2 linked regions of the Glaciimonas sp. PCH181 genome follow. The protein of the gene in region 2 interacts with the protein of the main gene of each other region in a pairwise test. Links are inferred from orthologs where the notes say so. Each region holds a gene or a part of one and is shown on either strand. Other genes may lie near its edges.

Region 1 (8,499 bases), on a different replicon or contig from region 2:
CCCGCACATCCGCTGGATTAACGTCAATTTCAATCGAATCATCGACTTCAGGATAGACGAATAAGCTTGAAAAGGAAGTATGCCGACCATTGGCAGAGTCAAACGGAGATTTGCGCACCAGGCGATGGACGCCTGTTTCGGTGCGTAAAAAGCCGTAGGCATAATCACCCTCAACTTTTAATGTCGCAGTTTTGATACCGGCAACTTCACCGTCGGATTGCTCCATGATTTCAACTTTGAAACCTTTGCGTTCGCAATAGCGCAAATATTGGCGCAGCAACATCGATGCCCAATCTTGCGCTTCGGTTCCGCCAGCGCCTGCCTGAATATCGATAAAGCAGTTATTCGGATCCATCGGGTTGTTGAACATGCGACGGAATTCCATGCCCTCGACCAGCTTTTTCAGCGTGTCGGCATCGGCTTCAACTGCTTCTATCGTGTCTTCGTCCTGCTCATCCCGGGCCATTTGATACAGGTCCGTGGTGTCGCGCAGTTCGGACTCGATCTTCGTCAGTGTGATGACGATAGATTCGAGGGATTTTTTTTCTTTACCCAGCTCTTGGGCGCGTTTCTGGTCGCTCCAGACATCTGGATCTTCCAGTTCGCCATTGACCTGGTCGAGTTTCTCTAACTTCGTATCGAAGTCAAAGATACCTCCGTAATTCAATCTCACGTAATGTGAGGTCAGCGAGGAGGGCTTGCAGGGAATTTAAGCGTTCGGCTTCCATGATCATGTCTCTTGCGATAAACCCTAAATTATACGCGAGCGCATTGCTTATCTGACGCAAGTAATGGAAATCCCCGGCTGAGAACCGTATTACAGGGATTTACGCGTCGCGATTTCGCCATATTGATCGCACTAGTGTGAACTTTTGTGAAATTTTGGCTATCAGAGAGCGGCATGATTACAATCTGCCGACGTTACTTGCACCATTTTTATGGCTCGTCTTTTTCTGATTTCCCCATTGCCTTTATCTAATAATGTTAAAAAAGTCACAAAAACTTCCTTTTTGTACGGTCATGCTTTGCGCTGGTTTAGCATTTTTAGTCGCTGGTTGCGGGATGTTCACGCCCACTCCCGCCCCACATGGCGAAGTGCAAGGCGCATCCACAAGTGCCGGGGAATTGGGGCAATCGGATGTTAATCGCGTGGCAACACTCGCTATGCGCGATAACCTTGATAGCTTGTATCGCTTATTGGATAAGCTATACCGACGCAATCCGGCTGAATGGAAAAAGACTGCTACCAGTCGTGAAGCAGCGGTTAAACGGGTGCGTGTGGCGATAGAAACGCGTCAGCCTTGGCCAGAATTGCAAGGTAAACACGATATTTTGGCTTTATCGCTGGCTCTGGATCAAGGTTTTCAGGGGGATCGCGCCGCCGCGTTTATTTATGCAACAGCCGATATGATCGTCACCGCGCATGGCGGCAAAACCAGTTTTTACTTGATTGATGGTCTGAATGCCCAGTATCTGTATAACGCCGCACGCAACCTAGAAATCGCGACATGGATTCTTGGCTCTCGACGTAATGCTGCGGGCCAATTGTTGCTGTTATCCAACGATATTTCGGAGAGTGAGCACAATTTGAGCTTTGAACGTGAGTTCGGCAAGATCATCGGCCGGATTGATTTGCTGGCGGTAGTTGTGACGGAAAAGTACCGGCGTGCTGGAATAAGCTATGTACAGAATTTGTTAGGCGGGACTTTCTTGCAGTTTTTACCGGTGCGTTAATTTAGAATTGATCCGTTGCTACTGAGTCGGCGGCGCTGGCTGCATTTGGGCTGATGGCGGCTGCTACGCTGATGATGCGCTCGCGTACGACATTAATGGCTTGTTTCAACGCATATACATCACCGAAATATTGCTGCGGAATACGAATTTGATTCGCATTGGCATCGATTTCTTCGATTTCATTACGCCATTGATTAACCTGATCGATGGTCGGATTTTTGGTGGCCCAAATTTCATCTTCCAGCGATTTTATTTCCCGATACCAGACTACCAATCGCTTTTTCATCGTTGCTGCGTACATCTTTGGGATAGCTTGCAACAGGCCAAACAATAGGGCCATGAACGGCAGCAAAATGATGAAGCGGCGCTCAATGAAATTGGCTAGCCAAAACGGTAAATAGCGTTGCAGGAACGGACGGCCTGATTTGAAATAGCGCCGCGTTTCATCGGAGACAGGAAAATCCTCGGCATTTTGATTGGGGAAATATCCGCGTGGCGTAAAGTAATCTTGCCCACCATGAATTTCATTGGCGCTATCCAACAGCAAATACGCTAACGCCGGATGCAAAGTGTCTTTTGAGACCAGCAACGCGGTCGCCGCCAGCAAAGTCACGTCCGTATGCGGTAAATCATCGGCAAGACTGGTTGAAGCGCGCGGAAAGGTCACTTTGGAAAGTGCCGGAAACTGGCGCACCAGGGCATCTGCCTGAACGAAATTCATCAGTTTGAGATCGCTTTTAAGCAGCGTTTGCAGCATTTCCGCATCGGGTCGGCCAATAAAAAATGCCGCATCGAGCGTGCCGTTTTTTAGTGCCTGATAGGCTTTGCGAGAATCCAGTTCTTGTAACTTGGTATTTTGGCGGGTGAGTCCATTTTGCTTCAGCAAATCATTCGCTACAATTTGCAGACCGCTTCCAAGAACCCCTATCGAGACGCGCTTGCCCTGCAATTGAGACAAGCGATCTATCGTGGCGCTAGACTGATAAAACACCCAGATCGGTTCATAGGACACGGCAGCAATGGTTTGTAAATTCGGCGCGCTGGCCGCATCCCCGATACCGGACTGTATGAAACCGACTTCATATTCGCTATTGTCGTCTGTCAAACGCTTAAAATTTTCTACTGCACCGGATGAAGGGCGTATATCCAGCGTAATGCCCTCGCGTTTTAATACCTTTGCATAGCGCTCGGCAAAGCCGCGATAAATGCCGCCATCGGCCCCGGTAGTGATCACGATAGTGTGTTGAACTGCCGGTTTTAGAATGGCAATCATGACCCACACCACGCCAGCCAATAGCAGCGCAACGCCGCAGATAATTATCCGCAAACGCTGGATTGTCATTGGCGGTTTTTGGATACGATGTAACGACGGATGCGATCGGGGCATAGGATGTGAACTGAGCCGTTATCTGTCAAAAAAAGATGTCGCCGGTAGGACTGGCGTCGCGCTAGTTACCAGCTAATTATCAGTTGTAGCTGTATTTGCTGTCGACAAGAAGTTTTTAGGTTAGCGCCTCTGCGTGCTCCACCATCAATTGCACTTTCGTGACGCCGTTGTATTCATTTGCGTCGAGTCGGAACGCCACTTTGGCGCGGCCGCCCAATGCATCGGTGTGGCCGAACCAGATTGCATCATAACGATTGCCATTTCTTTCCAGCAAGAGTTTTAAATGTTTTTCTTTCAGAATACGTTGGCTGATGACTTTGAAATCATCGCAAAATACTGGGGGCGCAAATCCCTGTCCCCAGACTTGCCCTTCCATTTGTTCGATGAATTGTGTGGTGTAATAGGCATCTTCTAATGGACCATCGGTTTCAATGATGCGTTCAAGTTGATGTTGACCTAACCACGCACAGCCGACTTTTTCGAATGCGGCAGAGAATGTTTCAAACGCATCGGTGCGGATCGTCAAGCCGGCGGCCATGGCATGTCCACCAAATTTTTCGATCAGACTTGGGGCGTGCTTTGACACCAGATCTAGCGCATCGCGTAAATGGAAGCCAGGAATCGAGCGGCCAGATCCTTTCATCAGGCCATCGCCACCCGGCGCAAAGGTAAAAGTTGGTCGATAAAATTTATCTTTTAAGCGCGAAGCCACAATCCCAATCACGCCCTGATGCCAGGATGCATCAAAGACGCTGATGGTATTGCTGTCTGCCGGACTAAAATTGTCGAGCAAGGCGAGCGCAGTGTCTTGCATGCCCGCTTCGATATCCCGGCGTTCCTTGTTAATGGTGTCGAGTTGCTGGGCGATGGCCCATGCACGACCTTCATCATCGGTGGTCAGGCATTCGATTCCTAGCGCCATATCCGCCAAACGCCCGGCTGCATTCAGGCGCGGACCCACCGCAAAGCCGAGGTCGAAAGGACTGGCGCGACGCGCTTCTCGTCCCGCGGCACGAAATAGGGCGGCGATGCCGGGATGCATCCGTCCTGCGCGCATCCGTTTTAAACCTTGCGCCACCAGAATTCGATTATTGGCATCTAGTTTGACGACGTCGGCGACGGTTCCTAGTGCGACCAAATCGAGCAGTACATCCAGTTTTGGCTGCGTCTGCGCATCGAATACGCCGCGTTTGCGCATTTCTGCGCGCAATGCCAGCAGCACATAAAACATCACGCCGACGCCTGCCAGATTCTTGCTGGGAAATCCGCATGCAGGTTGATTGGGATTCACGATTACCCGCGCTGCCGGTAACGTGGCGGCGGGTAAGTGATGGTCGGTGACCACGACTTCAATACCACGTCGGTTCGCTTCAGCGACGCCGTCTATGCTTGCGATGCCGTTGTCGACGGTAACAATAATATCCGGCGATTTTTCACGTGCGGTCAGTTCGACGATTTCCGGGGTCAGGCCATAGCCGTATTCGAAGCGGTTCGGTACGATGAAATCGACGTTTGCGCCTAGCAAACGTAAACCGCGCAGACCGACTGCACAGGCCGTTGCGCCATCGCAATCGTAATCGGCCACGATGACCATTTTCTTTTTTGCGGCGATGGCGTCGGCCAGAAAAATGGCCGCTGCGTCGATGTGCAATAACCCACTCGGCGGATGGAGCGCGCTTAATTCACTTTCTAATTCTTTTACGTCCAGCAGCCCACGCGCAGCATAAACGCGCGCGAGTACGGGATGGATACCGCTTTGACGCAGACGTTCTGCGTCGCGAAACGGGTAGGGGCGGGTGGTAATGCGCGTCATTGCGTCGGCTCCCCGGTGTGCTCTGCCGATGCTTTCGTCATTTCTCGCATAGTCGTTGCCAGTGATGGTTTCACCCAGAATTTTTTGAGAGATAACGCGGTCGTCGTTAATTCTGTCATTCGGGTATTGTCAGTAAACGTCAGGGAAAGTTGCTTTAATTTGCCGTTTTCCAATGCTTGTAAAAGGGGCACGAACCAGTCGCGCTCCATTGTCTGTAATTGCTGTATCCATTCGGACCATTCGCCAGTAAGGGCGGGCGCGATCAATCCATCCAGCAATAAAAATCCACGCTCGCCGGGTGTGGCGATAAGCTCTTCGGCAGAGCAATTGAGGATGGCGTTATTGGCCGTCAATTGACCAAAAGCCTTAGCCCAGCCGCGCAAGTTGATAATATGGCTATAAGGGCGATCCGACGCGTTTGAAGAATCAATTGCCGCGTTGCCGCCGCCCCAAAGCCATAGCGCATTGACTGCTTGCATCCCAGATGCGGCGCGGCGCTCGTTCAGGCTATTTTCAAACCATTGCATCTGGACTTCATTTTGCAGTTTGCGCCATGCGCGGTCGCCTTCGCCCTGTGGCATCCAGATATCGACGTTATGGCCGCAGGCGGCATCGGGGGTTGATGTGTGCAAATGTAGCCAGTCATCAGCGCGTATAAACCAGGTGCTGGCATCGCCATACAATAGCGTCCGATTATCTTCATCGAAAAGTGATTTGGCCTCTTCAAAAAGCCAACGAGAATCGGCTTCTGATAGCGTCACCTGCCGGATATCGGTCAACACCAGATGATCGCGCGCGATATGAATGTGCGCCGGATGCAGGACGAACCAGTGACCTTCGTCAACATTCAATCCAAGTGCACGCATCGCAGCGGGAGCGATAGGCGGGCTGGAGTGTTGACTGTCTGCGTTGTTTGATGGATTTCCCAAGCCAAACTTTGTAGCTAGCCATGCTTCGTGCGGCAGCGAACGGGCAAATTCGTCCAAAACTTGCTCTTGTTTGCTGCCGCTTTTGGCACGCGCTACCAGCTTGGCAAGTGCAGGCAGGTTTAATTCACGCAATATGTCGCGCGCTAGTTCAGCTGGGGGTAAGCCGAATGGTAATAGGATGTCGAGATGATTCATGCCCCGAATTGTAGGGCATCTGGCGCATCGGGTGGAAAGCGCTTACGGCTGCTTTATGAGGACTGTCTGATTTGGACTAAAACGGATGTTTGTCGGAGCATTTTTCTTGATTTTTTGAGGACGAATAGCCTGCAAAATTAGCGAAAAAAATCAGGCTCAGGAAGGCTGGCGAATTCGGCGAAATTTCCTATACTGGAATTTTATCAAGGAGGTAAACCATGGAGTCTGAGCACATAATGGCTATGTGGAGTCGTGCAAGTCGTCAGGCGCCGCTTGCTAACTATGACGATTTGCTTGAAATGTTGGCAACAGAAATCGCTAAAATTTCAATGAAGTTATCGGAAGATGAATTGTATCGCATGATCGCGGTGGGGGCGCTGATGTATCAGCAGCGCTATAAAGAATCCGGTGGCGATATCACTGTAGATTTATTGATTAAAACGTTACGGGAAGGTGGACGAGCTTAAATTCCCTTTCATACCGTGAGTTTTTGATTATTGACGCGCAACGCAACTTAGTGGGTGGGGCGCGTTAGTGATGGCTTCAATTCGAGTTATTAACGCGATTCTCGTCAAATTGCTCTTCGGCAGTCTTGAGATGGGCAATTAATAAGTGAGAAATCACGTTGACGCCGACGCCCGCTAGCACCGCGGGCAACAGGTAGAGCATTATCGAAATTTCAGAGGCAAATATATGGCTGTCAATGGCCGCAGAACTTAATGTTGCCAGATGCGCCAATTGCCTTAGTAAAACGACATTGACACCGGCCAGAACAATCAGTGTGAGCGAAAATAAAAAAACGGTGATCCTGGAAATCGCACGTTTTTTCAGCATCAAGGTAAAAATCCCGATTGGCAGGACAATGGAAAAGGCGATAAGTAGAATAAATTCGACTCTGAGAAAGACGCTGTTTTCCATTTTTAGCCTGAAGTAAGTAAAACTGTCATTAATATTTACGCTAGGATTCTTTAGCCGCACTTATTTGCTAATCTTAGTCGCTAATACGTCTCTCCAGCATGACCTCATCCGCAGGTTGTCTAAAAGGCATCGCTTGATTATCAACATTCAACTCGCCATATTTTGAGATTGTGGTGATGCAGCCCTTTAATGGGAAATCAAATTACAAAGACTTTCATATTCGTTGAAGCGTCATCGGCGTTGTTAGCCGGGGTGTAATCGGCGGAATGCTCTGCGCATCATAAAATAACGTTGCCTGATTGAAAGCGATCGTGTTTTAGTTATTTTTTTAGATATCTCCGTTTTTTCGAGAAGTTAATAAAGCGCTCTAAACAGTGATGAAACATGGATTAAGTGTTTGATTTCGTTACAAACCTTATAAGGTCTCTTGAATTATGGCAAACTGCTGGCTGATTTCGGGAGCCTTGCATTGAGCATTTTTAAAAATTTACCGTTTGAGTGGCAAGTCGGCATACGCTACACGCGAGCAGGAAAACGTAGCGGCCGGAATAGCTTCATTTCCTTTATATCGTTGATATCAATGGCCGGGATCGCTCTCGGCGTAGCGGCATTGATTGTGGTGTTATCGGTAATGAATGGTTTCCAAAAAGAGGTACGGGACCGCATGTTGTCGGTATTGGCGCATATCGAAGTATTCGATGGCTCTGGCCAAATGTCGAACTGGGAAGATGTCGCCAAGCAAGCGTTTAAAAATAAAGAAGTGATCGGTGCCGCCCCTTATGTCGAGGCGCAAGCGATGCTGACGCGCGATGGCGAGGTACGCGGCGTGGGTATTCGTGGCGTGCTGCCATCCGAAGAGCCGAAAGTCTCTGACGTCGCCAAGCAGACTAAACAAGGTAATTTCAATGATTTGAAAGCTGGTGAATTCAATATCGTTCTGGGTATTGAGTTAGCGCGTGGGTTGCATGCGGGCTTAGGCGACAAAGTGACCATGTTGGCACCGCAAGGGCAAGTTACTCCCGCCGGTGTGGTCCCGCGATTAAAGCAATTCACGGTGGTCGGCATTTTTGAGGCGGGTCATTTTGAATATGATTCTTCGCTGGCCTTTATTCAAGTCGAAGATGCCGAAAAGATGTTCCGTCTGAGTGCGCCATCTGGCCTGCGTTTAAAAATTACTGATATGTTGCGCGCCCCGGAAGTGACGCAGCAATTGGCGCAGACCATGCCGCCCAATCTCTATTTGCGCGACTGGTCTCAACAAAACAGTAATTGGTTTGCTGCCGTCAAAACTGAAAAGCGCATGATGTTTATTATTCTGACGCTGATCATTGCGGTTGCTGCTTTTAATCTGGTCTCGACATTGGTGATGACGGTGACTGAAAAGCAGGCCGACATTGCGATTCTGCGTACCTTGGGAGCCTCGCCCGGCTCAATTATGAAGATTTTCATGATTCAAGGAGCTTTGGTGGGATTGATTGGCACCGCGCTCGGGGTCGGTTTTGGCGTGCTTGTAGCGCTGAATA
Region 2 (11,684 bases):
TTTGGAGATAATCATCTGTTCGACGATCTTGATCTGGTTAGCAGTGTCTTGCTCGTCCTTGATGCCGTTGGCGATCAAATCATATTTTGCGGCGTTGGCTTTCTGGTGATTCTTGGCCCCGGTTTCCATGGTCAGGAAAAATTCATTGGCGAGTGACTTCATCACCAAAGCGACTTTCGGCTTAGTTTGCGCCATCGCAGGCAGACTGATGCCGGGCAATGCACACACCAGAATGGTGGCGGCGATGAGTTTCAGGCGAGTACGGGCGGACGGGCGGCTGACGCGAGTGTTCATTAAAAGTCTCCTGATTGTATTTTTGGTTGTCTTTTGCAAATATTTTTGTGGATTTCCGTGGCTGACTGACGCAGCGAATCTTCGGGAAACCGCTAAAAACAAACGCGCAAACGTTTGCGCGATTTAATAATAGCATCAGATTGGCAAGGCGCAAGGCATCCTTCGCAAATAATTAAAAACAGCGGAACAGCCTGACTTGCCTTATTTTTACGCGTTTTGGGGATGAGTTATGTTTCTGATCAGACCGATAGGAAACGCTCCAAACGCTGAACGCCCTCCTCCAACCGCTCTACCGAACTGGCAAAACACCAGCGAATATAGCCCTCACCTTCGGTACCAAATGCACTTCCCGGCGCTAATCCAAGACCGACATCCCGGACGAGTTGCTGGCAGAGTGCCAGACTGTCGCCAGCACCCTCCATCCGAAAAAATAAATACATTGCGCCTTTCGGCCTCGGTGCAGTAATTCCGGGGAGCGCGTTCAGACGTTGGTATAAAAAATCACGCGCAGTTTGATAACGCGTGATGGTATTGGCGATAATTTCGTCGCCGCGTTCAACCGCCACAATCCCGGCACGCTGTAGAAATCCGGGCGCGCATGAAGTGTTGTATTCGATTAATTTGCCGAGGTCATTCATCAGCGTCGGCGGCACGACCAGCCATCCCAGCCGCCATCCGGTCATCAGCCATGACTTGGAAAAACTATTGGAAGAAATGAGGCGGTCATTCGGTTCAGCAATATCTAGAAACGACGGCGCGCAACGTTTGGCGTCATTCCCCATGTCGTCGGAAAACGCATTTGTGTATACCAGCCGCTCATACACATCGTCGGCAACAATCCAGATGCCATGCTGACGGCAATGATCCAGCACAATTTGCTGGTGCGCACGGGACATCACCCAGCCAGTGGGATTATTGGGCGAATTAATCAATACAGCCCGGGTGCCGGGTGTCAGCGCGTCGATTAATTGCTGCACATCGAGCTCCCACACTTCACCGAATTGCAGCGGTACACGGACGACTTCCGCCCCTAGAATTTTTGGAATTTCGACTACGTTGGGCCACAACGGTGTGATCGCGACGACTCGGTCGCCCGGCCCGATAATCAGCTGCGATAACAGCATCAATGCCGACACGCCGGATGAGGTCACCGCAATGCGACTGGCGTCTAGCGGTTGATGCAGGCGGGATAAATAGGCCGCAATCGCTTCGCGCAACGGCGGAATGCCGTGGTTGCCGGTATAGAAAGTATCGCCATCATCCAGCGCCGCTTTTGCTGCATCACGAATAAAAGCTGGCGTGACCTGATCCGGCTCACCGAACCAAAACGGCAATACGTCGGATCGTCCGATACCGACATTGGCGACTTCACGAATGCGTGAAGGGGCAAGATTCTGAATCGCAAGCCGGGCGCTAGGGGGAGTGTGCATAGATATAAACCTCAGATTCCTAAAATGGACAATCAATATGCCGGATGACCGATCGCTAAATAGCGCTAGCTGGCGGCGAAAAATTAAGTGTAACGCATACGTTGCGGCTAGTTTGCGGCGCGTCGCATCATCGCGAATAAAAGGGAGCCGTCTCACAGAACTGGTGTATTTCAGTTATTGTTCCTGTCATCGGAACGACTAATCGAGGGCAGTGATGAGCACATTCAACGCAACCGCTTTGCGGTCTTTTTATCCGTCTATCGCACCACACCGGCATGGGATGCTGGATGTGGGCGATGGGCATCAAATCTACTGGGAAGAATGCGGTAATCCGAATGGTAAGCCGGTAATATTTTTGCACGGCGGCCCGGGTGCAGGTTGCAATGAAAACCATCGACGGTTATTCGATCCGGCGCGTTATCGGATTGTCTTGTTTGATCAGCGCGGCTGCGGGCGCAGTGTGCCGCATGCATATTTGGAGGCGAATACGACCTGGCATCTGGTGGATGACATTGAGCAATTGCGTGAGTTGTTGGGGATAGAGCGGTGGCAGGTATTTGGCGGTTCGTGGGGGAGTACTTTGGCGTTGGCCTACGCGCAGACCCATCCTGAGAGGGTGACGGAATTGATCGTGCGGGGGATTTTTACGGTGCGGCCGCAGGAGCTTGACTGGTTTTATCAGGCGGGGGCGTCGATGATTTTTCCTGAGGCATGGGAGGGTTTTTTGGCGCCTGTGCCCGAGTCTGAGCGGGGGGATTTGATGGGGGCTTATCATCGGTTGTTGCATCATTCTGATCCGCAAATTCAGCTTGCTGCGGCGCAGGCTTGGAGTCGGTGGGAGGGGGATGCGGTGAGTTTGTTACCTAATCCGGTGTTTGCGGATGCCTTTGCGGAGGCGCATCATGCGTTGGCGGTTGCGCGAATTGAAAATCATTATTTTGTTCATGCCGGGTTTTTTACTGCTAATCAATTGATTTTGAATGCTGGAAAATTGGGGCATATTCCTGGGGTGATTGTGCAGGGGCGGTATGATGTTATTTGTCCGCCGCAGACGGCTTGGGAGCTTCATAAAGCTTGGCCGAATAGTGAGCTTACTATTGTGGATGATGCTGGGCATGCAGTTACTGAGCCGGGGATTTTGCATCATTTGATTGAGGCTACTGATCGGTTTCGAGATTGATTTGGGGGTGGTTTAGGTCGTGTTAAGTATCCACAAACCAAAACACACCAACCCATTAGTTGCATGTCCGAAAACGGCTAGACGATACCTGTCGTCAAGCGTATAAATAGCCCATGACCCCTGCCCTAAAAAATGCCCCAGCGAATCAAATCGCTGAATCAGAACCCCTAAACAACGAAAGCTGCTACCGCGCATTAGCAGCCAAAGACGCCCGCTTCGATGGCGTCTTCTTCGTAGGCGTAAAAACAACTGGCATCTATTGCCGCCCAATCTGCACCGCCAAAACACCCCGCCCCTCATCTTGCACATTTTATACAGGCGCAGCAGCCGCAGAGGCCGCCGGCTTCCGTCCCTGCCTACGCTGCCGCCCAGAACTAGCCCCGTATGCACTACAGCAAAATCTAGCCTATGCAGTCTGGCAACGCATCGCCGCCGGAGCGTTAAACCAAAACAACGACAACAACACCGCAACCAGCGGGCTTGAGAAATTAGCCGCGGAAGTAGGCCTGTCATCGCGCCAGCTACGCCGCGTTCTGCTGCAACATTTCGGCGTTACGCCAATAGAATTAGCCCAAACCCACCGCCTGTTATTTGCCAAAAAATTACTCCAGGAAACCCGTTTATCAATGACCGCGCTTGCGGATGCAGCAGGCTTCGGCAGCGTCCGCCGCTTTAACGCGCTATTCAACGCGCGCTATGGCTTAGCCCCCACCGCATTACGCAAACAACATACATCCAGCGAAATCGACACCACGCAAGACGTGGTAACCGTGCGACTAGCATATCGTCCCCCCTTCAACTGGGACCAAATGCTGGCGTATCTACAACCCCGTCTGATCGCCGGAGTCGAAGCAGTTCAGCTCGCCCAACCTCGCTCCGCCTATCTACGCAACATTTGCATCGACAACGTGCGCGGCTGGATACGTGTGACGCATCTGATCAAACAGCAGCAATTGGAAGTAGAAGTTGCGCCCAGCCTGACACCGATGCTGATGCCGCTACTGGCAAGACTGCGCCAGCAATTCGATCTGGATGCAAATCCGGCATTAATTACAGCGCATTTGCGGCTCGACCCTGCCTTAACCGGCCTGCTTGATGCACTTCCCGGTATTCGGGTTCCCGGCACGTTTGCGCCATTTGAACTGGCAATTCGGGCAATCCTGGGCCAGCAAGTGAGCGTCGCCGGAGCGACTACATTGACCGCGCGTTTAGTAAGCCGCTTTGGATCGGCGTCAGAAACGCCGTTTGCCGTGCTGACCCATCATTTTCCAGAAACCAGCGTGTTGGCAGCGCTGCCAGTAGCTACGCTGGCAAGCATTGGGATACCGACCTCGCGGGCGGAAACGCTGCGCAATATGGCCCAATATGCCGCCGAGGGGCGCTTACAAAATAAACCCGGCACTAGTCTGACCGAAACAATTTCGCAATTAACGGCCATCCCCGGCATCGGCAACTGGACCGCGCATTACATTGCCCTGCGCGCGTTGCGATTTCCGGATGCGTTTCCCGCTGGGGATTTAGGCCTGCAAAAAGCAATAGCATCGCTCATCAACGGCGAAGGCCGTCTCACGGAAAAACAACTCACTGCAGTCGCTGCCGCCTGGACGCCATGGCGCGGTTACGCAGCACTTCTTTTATGGCAATCACTATGAAAACATTAAAAAACACCACCAACATGCCCGAAAACATTTATTACGTCGAGCACGCCAGTCCGGTCGGCACATTATTGGTCGCAGCAACCGATGCTGGTGTCAGTGGAATTTACTTTGAAAATCATCGCCACTTTAAAGGCAAAGAAGGCTGGCATGCAGCGCAGGATCACCCGCATTTGCAACTCGCAATACGCCAATTGGATGAATACTTTGCAGGCACGCGTCAGAAATTCGATTTGCCGCTGGCGTTGCGGGGAACGCCGTTTCAGCGTGCGGTATGGGATGCGTTAATCGCTATTCCGTTCGGACAATCGACCACCTACGGCGCGCACGCAACTATCATCGGCAAAGCGAATGCCGTGCGCGCAGTCGGTACGGCGATTGGCCGCAATCCGGTATCCATCATCGTGCCTTGCCATCGTGTTGTGGGTGCTTCAGGATCGCTGACAGGGTATGCGGGTGGGCTGGAACGTAAGGCATTTTTATTGCAACTTGAGAAAGCGAAGCGCATTTAACGTAGAAGGCGGGATACGCCACCATCGTGTCTCTTAACGCACAATTCAGGTGCTGGTTTTTGTTGTTAGTTTTGCCGAAATAAAAAAACCGCCAATGCAAACACTGGCGGTTTTTTACTTAGATAGCATCAATAATAGCTGTCCGGCTATGCCATTAGCTCGCGCTGTAATTAGGCGCTTTTGGCTTTTGCCACGACCCGCTTAACTACTGCTTTTTTCGCTACGGCCTTCTTGACTACGGCTTTCTTGGCGATGGTTTTTACGACCGCGCTGGCTGGTACCGCGTTTTCCGCGCCATCTGCATCGTCTTCTACCGTAGCGGCTTTGGCCTTGCCTTTGGCGGGGGCTTTCGCTTTACGTTCTTCAAACTCAAAACTGACCTTGCCATCTTTGGCTTTGACTAAGAAGGCTTTAAAAGGCCGACGTGTACGTTGCGAAATAAAGCCCGGCAGCAAATCGGTTTTGCCATCGTTCAGCAATTTGACCATTTGCTCTGGCAAAATTTCTTGTTGCAAAATAATCCGGCCACTGCGGAAATCACATTCTTTCGGCTTTGCGACAGTCTTCTCGCAAACATACGCCAGACCCATTTCGTAGACGCCGTTGCCGCATTTTGGACAAGGGCCGACGGGTGTCTGGCCTGTGAAATCAACGCCTTCACCATTCTCGCCTTCTTCATCGTTCTGGCCGAAATCGAATTCCAGTTTGAAATTCTTGATCTCTTCATCACGACTAATTTTAAGAATCGCTGCAAATGGACGTCCCATTTTGGAGCGAAAACCTTGCAACGGGCCGATAGTCCGATTGATCAGCAATTCTTCTACTTCTGGAATTTCAAACTGACGGCTACCCGGCGTTTTGCTCATCGAGAATTCGCATTTTGTGCAGGCGAAACGACGATAATTTTCTTTCACTACGGCGCCACAATTTGGACACGGCGCAACCAACGTTGCATAGTCACCGGGAATTGTATCGTTGTCGTATTCCTTAGCACGCTTGACGATGGTCTGCGTCATCTGCGCAATTTCGCGCATGAATTCTTCACGCGTGATCTGACCTTTTTCCATCAAGGACAGTTTGTGTTCCCACTCGCCGGTCAACTCAGGTTCCGTCAACTCATCCACGCCCAGACCGTGCAATAACGTCATCAGCTGAAATGCTTTGGCAGTCGGGGTTAATTCCCGGCCTTCACGGAACATGTATCTTTCGAAGATCAGCCCTTCAATCGTCGCCGCCCGCGTCGCAGGCGTTCCCAGACCTTTACCCGCCATGGCTTCGCGCAGGTCGCCATCGTCAACCAGCTTGCCCGCGCCTTCCATTGCAGAGAGCAACGTGGCTTCGGTGTAGCGCGCTGGCGGTTTGGTAACCAGACCGTTGGCAGAGACTTTTTCCGTCTTTACTTTCTCGCCTTTAGCTACCGCAACCAGCGTGCCGTTGTTTTCAGAATCTTTTTCGTCAGCGGCTTCTTTGCCATAAATCGCCAGCCAACCCGGATTGATCATGACCTTGCCTTCAGTTTTGAACTGATGGCCGGAGACCTCTGTATAGCGCGTGGTGACTTGAAATTCTGCGGCAGGGAAAAACACGGCCATAAAGCGACGCGTTACCAAGTCGTACAATTTTTGCTCAGGCTCGGATAAATTCTTCGGTGCCTGGGTCGTCGGGATGATCGCAAAGTGATCGCTGATCTTGCTGTTGTCGAAAATCCGCTTGTTCGGCTTGACCCAACCTTTGTTCAGAATTTGCGCCGCAAACTGCTGATAGTTGTTGTTTTCCGACACGGTTTCCAGCGCTTGCTTAACCGTACCCAGATAATCTTCTGGCAAATGGCGCGAATCGGTCCGCGGATAGGTCAGGACTTTGTGTTTTTCGTACAACGCCTGAGCCAGACCAAGTGTATTTTTGGCCGAGAAGCCAAAACGCGAGTTAGCCTCACGCTGCAAACTGGTCAGATCGAACAGGCCCGGGGCCATCGATGTTGTCGGTTTGGATTCTTCGGTGACATTACCTTGCTTGTTGCGGCAAGCCGCAACCACCGACTCGGCTGCAGCCAGACTCCATAGACGCTCAGCGCGTTTTTCAGGATCGTTTTCAACTTTTTTATGGTTAGTATCTAACCAGCGGCCTTCATAAATACCGGCAGCGCAGATAAATTCAGCACGTACTTCCCAGAAATCACGCGGAATGAATTTCTTGATTTTCTCTTCACGCTCCACCACGATCGACAATGTCGGTGTTTGCACGCGACCAACTGTGGTGAGGTAGAAACCGCCCTCTTTCGAGTTAAACGCGGTCATTGCCCGCGTGCCGTTGATACCGATCAGCCAATCCGCTTCGCTGCGACAACGCGCCGCGTCGGCCAATGGCAACATGTCTTCATCCGCACGCAAATTGGCGAAACCGTCGCGAATCGCGCCCGGCGTCATCGATTGCAACCAGAGCCGTTTGACTGGCTGCTTGGCTTTGGCATGCTGCGCGATCAGACGGAAAATCAGTTCGCCTTCACGCCCGGCATCGCAGGCGTTGATCAGGGCAGTGACGTCTTTGCGCTTAATCAGTTTGTTGAGTACTTTTAACCGCGCTTCGGTCTTGGCAATCGGATTCAACGCGAAGTAAGGGGGAATCATTGGCAAATGGGTAAATGTCCATTTGCCCCGCTTAACGTCAAACTCCTCTGGAACGGCGATCTCTAGCAGATGACCGACGGCCGATGACAGCACGTATTCGTCGGATTCAAAGTACTCATCGTGCTTGGTGAAGCCGCCGAGGGTCTTCGCGATGTCGTTCGCGACAGAAGGTTTCTCGGCGATGATGAGGGTCTTGCTCATAAATATGGTCTCGAAAGTGGCGCGCTTTCTGTTGGAAGTCAGCGCATTTTTCAGCTAAATGCTTATTAACTATTCATTGGACTGCAGCGCATACTCCTGAATTGCGCACATTATTCGCAAAATCAAGGAGCTTAGATCAGGCGTTGTCGACGACTAGCGAGGACGTTGCCTAATGACAACTTGCTCGTACTATAACAGGCAGTATCGGCCGCTATCGGGCAAAATTGTCTGCGGCAGTGAATAAGCGGCCAATGATAAGCGGGTTGTTGGGAATATCGCAAGCGCGGCAAACGTTGCCGTGATGCGCGATTATGGTGCGAAGGAGCCTGAATTGCGCAGTTTAGTGCAGCAGACGCGGTTCTGGGTCTTCGTCGTCATCGAGAAAAAGCTCATCAAACATTAATCCGTCAGGCTCTTTTCCCTGACTCCACAGCACCATCAGCACAATTACCTTGAGCTTATCCAGGGATACCGGTGACTCGCTGACGGCCAGTGCGCGCTCTATGACGATTTCACGCTGTACCGGATTCAGCATCTTGGCCGACTCCAGAAACTGAACGAAACCTATCGCGGCGGTGCCTAGTGCGTCCATTTCTTGTGGAGCATAAATCCGCATGCCGAATGAAAATGCAGTTTGCTGCGGATAACGATCGGCGTAAGCGTGATTGGTTTCCGCCAGATCGGTCAGCCATCCAAGGGCTTTGGAGATTTCGTCCTCTTCAAAACCGATTGCCGACAGTTTCTTTACCAAGGCCTCGGGTTCAGGGCAGGCATCGGGTCGGTAATATGTTTCATAAAGGTAAACTAGGACTTCAAACATGGTTCTACTGTATCGCTAAGATTGGACTAAAACAAGTTGCTAAAATCATACAGAAATTTCCTGAGCAGGCTTCAAATCAAAGCTTGATGGGTCAGACTGTACCGCAACATTACCGCCTTTAAGGGAGTTAGGTCCAAAATTCATCCCCCTTAATTCACACAAGTATCGCAGGATTTAACAAATGCTGCCTAAAATGTCATAAGAACATCATTTTTAAGTTCTATTTAGTCATCTCGCCAAGCGTTTATCCCAATCGTCGATACACGCCACCGGGCAGCATCTCGACCAAACCTTCAAGCTCTAATGTTAACAGCTGCGCGTTTAATGCTGCGATATCCATACCGCTGCGGGCGGCCAGCGCATCGAGACTGGCAGGATCGAATCCCAGCGCTGTCAGTAGCTGGTCCTTAGGATTTTTGATCGCATCATCGGCGCTTTCATCATTTTTAATGCCGTCCTCATCGTACGTCATCGCCGATTGAGAAAGGCATTCAGTTACATGGGAAGTGACTCGGGTTGAACGTATCGGTGCATGCACAGGCAGCATTTCTTCCAAGATATCCTGTGCCGACTCGACCAATTTTGCCCCTTGTTTGATCAGCTGATGACAACCTTTTGAGAGCGGCGAATGAATCGAGCCGGGGATAGCAAATACATCTCTGCCCTGCTCGGCCGCCATGCGCGCAGTGATCAATGAACCCGACTGCGCTGCGGCTTCGATCACCAGCACGCCGGACGAGAGGCCGGAAATAATCCTGTTGCGGCGTGGGAAGTTAGCAGCAATACCCGACATACCTAGCGGGTACTCACTAACAATGCAGCCCAGCTCTGCAATCTGGTGCGCCAAATCACGATTACGCGCCGGATAAACAATATCCGCGCCAGTGCCAATGACGGCTACGGTGCTGCCGCCGCAATCTGTATTGTTCGCCAGACAGCGCAAGGCACCGCGATGGGCAGCGCTATCGATTCCTAGCGCCAAACCGGAAATAATGGTTAAGCCGCGTTGACTCAGCATCTCTGAAAATCGATCCGCATTGGCGTTGCCTTGCACCGTCGCGTTGCGGCTGCCAACTACGGCTAACGATGGCCGCTTCAGCAATTCGACCCGGCCCATGACATAGAGCAAAAGCGGCGGATCGGGAATGTTCAATAATGAAGAGGGGTAATCATCATCGGCTAACGTCAAGATCCGATGATTCGGCTGCTGCGCCCACGCTAATGCGCATTCAAATCGCCTTTCGGTCAGATCTGATATCGGTGCTAGCAGCGCTAATCCGATTTTTTCCGAGACCACTCTCCGGAGAGCTGTCAGCGAACTGGCAAAAATGTTCGCAGGCAGACCGAAGGTCGTCAACAGCACGCACGCAGTGCTGGAGCCGACACCGGCGGTTTGTTCCAGCCGCAGCCAGTCGACCAGATCGCTCTGCAACGCAGGCTGACCGATCTGAGACTGACAGGGTGGAAAAGAAAACGTACTTGGTAATAAATGTGCGGCGGGTTCTTGTAATGGCACTTAGCAAAGTTACTCTGGTGACCTGGCAATATCGCCAACGTCCACTGTATCCCGTACCTGCATAATCAAGCCATAGGAGATATGCTTAAATATGCGGAAAATAAACAAGGTGCCGTATTGCTCATCGGGCAGTTTGACGGCTACTTTTTTGTCTAAAGGATCGACCACAGTTTTGCCAAAACGGTATAGCTGCAACACGTCGCCGACCTCGATATTGTCCGCCGCGCCCTGGTTGATAGTGACGATGTCATTTTGACCCGCGCTGGTGACGCCGCCATATACCGACACGATGCGTGCGTTGACCTCACTTGCGGGCGCATGCGGCACGTAGTTTAAGACCGGCGCAATCGGCTCCGCGATAAGACGATCTCCGGCGCCCATTTCTTGCTTGGCTTCGACTACACGGAAAGTATTCACCTCGCTGTCGGCTTTAGCCGCGCGTTCCAATTTCAAGCTGCCCAGATAGACGGCTTCGTTGGCGATGACTTGCCCGGTGACGGGATCCTTCAACTGTTTACCGGGACGAAATGCCTGAAATGCGGTGCCGCCGTTCAGATTGCCGCGCACGTAAGCCAGATCATTACGGCCCAGATTGACATGGCCTTCTTGCACCGCCACGATATGCGGCGCGCCGGACAATTCCTCGTCCTCGACAATCAGCGGTTGCGAAAGAAACGGTCCAATTTTATCTGCGGGAATAGCCGGAATCGCTTCGCGCCCCAGACCTTCGACCCGGATTTGCGGCGACAACTTCATCGTATCCGGTGCGCCGCCAGTCGGGGTACCGAGTCGCAATCGGCCAGCAACGCGATCAAAATAAACGATTTGCCCGGGATAAATCCAGTGTGGATTACGAATTTGCTCGCGATTCATGCCCCACACTTGCGGCCAACACCACGCATTCTGTAAGAAATGGCCGGAAATTCCCCATAACGTATCGCCGCGTACCACCACATGCTGATCCGGTGCATTCGACAAAAATGCACAACGCGCCGGTGCTGCCGCTTGCGCATAAGAGATTGACGACATGCCAATGCCGGTTGCAAAAGCGAGAAGGACTGCAGCTGTGCTAAACTTTTTCATGTCGTTTCCGGTGTGTATGGCCGTTAAATAATAGCGAAAATTATCATTAAAAACGCGCGCAAACGTACAGACAAAACCTGCCTGACTTGTCTAAAAATCTGTCAGACACCGCGTTAATAAGGTAAATAGTGAGGTAATTAAATTTGACGCGTAAAATGACGACTTATTAGTGGCAACTATCTGCGCTATAACAGACGCAAGATGCGCTAAAAATGTTTGCCAAAGTGCATCAAATTTTGCCCATAAACGCTGAAACTAGCAAGAGATAAACCACTCCAAACCGCCTTAAAGTCGTCCAGAACCGTATGTCCCTACTAAATATCCTGCGTTACCCCGATCCTCGCCTGCATAAAATTGCTAAGCCTG

The links.
Region 1: the proteins of C7W93_RS20270 (region 2) and recJ interact in binary tests that used the Escherichia coli proteins (3 or more experiments, as listed by UniProt). The link is inferred for Glaciimonas sp. PCH181 from one-to-one orthologs.

Annotation. Positions count from the first base shown.
Region 1 is NZ_PYFP01000003.1:152,142-160,640, reverse strand. The notes cover bases 2,586-5,585. They hold recJ (single-stranded-DNA-specific exonuclease RecJ), read right to left. Parts: upstream 4,935-5,585; coding sequence 3,237-4,934; downstream 2,586-3,236. Other genes in these bases: C7W93_RS21410 (hypothetical protein), read right to left, coding at 4,931-5,585; C7W93_RS21420 (TAXI family TRAP transporter solute-binding subunit), read right to left, coding at 2,586-3,076. Outside these bases: C7W93_RS21425 (hypothetical protein), read left to right, coding at 1,063-1,734; more of C7W93_RS21420, read right to left, coding at 1,736-2,585; more of C7W93_RS21410, read right to left, coding at 5,586-6,058; C7W93_RS21405 (hypothetical protein), read left to right, coding at 6,277-6,525; C7W93_RS21400 (hypothetical protein), read right to left, coding at 6,602-6,976; C7W93_RS21395 (lipoprotein-releasing ABC transporter permease subunit), read left to right, coding at 7,446-8,499. UniProt on the Escherichia coli protein: Single-stranded-DNA-specific exonuclease.
Region 2 is NZ_PYFP01000002.1:1,552,533-1,564,216, reverse strand. The notes cover bases 5,042-8,281. They hold C7W93_RS20270 (DNA topoisomerase III), read right to left. Parts: upstream 7,900-8,281; coding sequence 5,242-7,899; downstream 5,042-5,241. Other genes in these bases: C7W93_RS20265 (DUF494 family protein), read right to left, coding at 8,240-8,281; C7W93_RS20275 (methylated-DNA--[protein]-cysteine S-methyltransferase), read left to right, coding at 5,042-5,071. Also shown: C7W93_RS20295 (sugar ABC transporter substrate-binding protein), read right to left, coding at 1-294; C7W93_RS20290 (pyridoxal phosphate-dependent aminotransferase), read right to left, coding at 534-1,724; pip (prolyl aminopeptidase), read left to right, coding at 1,939-2,904; C7W93_RS20280 (DNA-3-methyladenine glycosylase 2 family protein), read left to right, coding at 3,018-4,556; more of C7W93_RS20275, read left to right, coding at 4,553-5,041; more of C7W93_RS20265, read right to left, coding at 8,282-8,719; DNA-processing protein DprA, read right to left, coding at 8,964-10,166; C7W93_RS20255 (LysM peptidoglycan-binding domain-containing protein), read right to left, coding at 10,245-11,318; def (peptide deformylase), read left to right, coding at 11,624-11,684.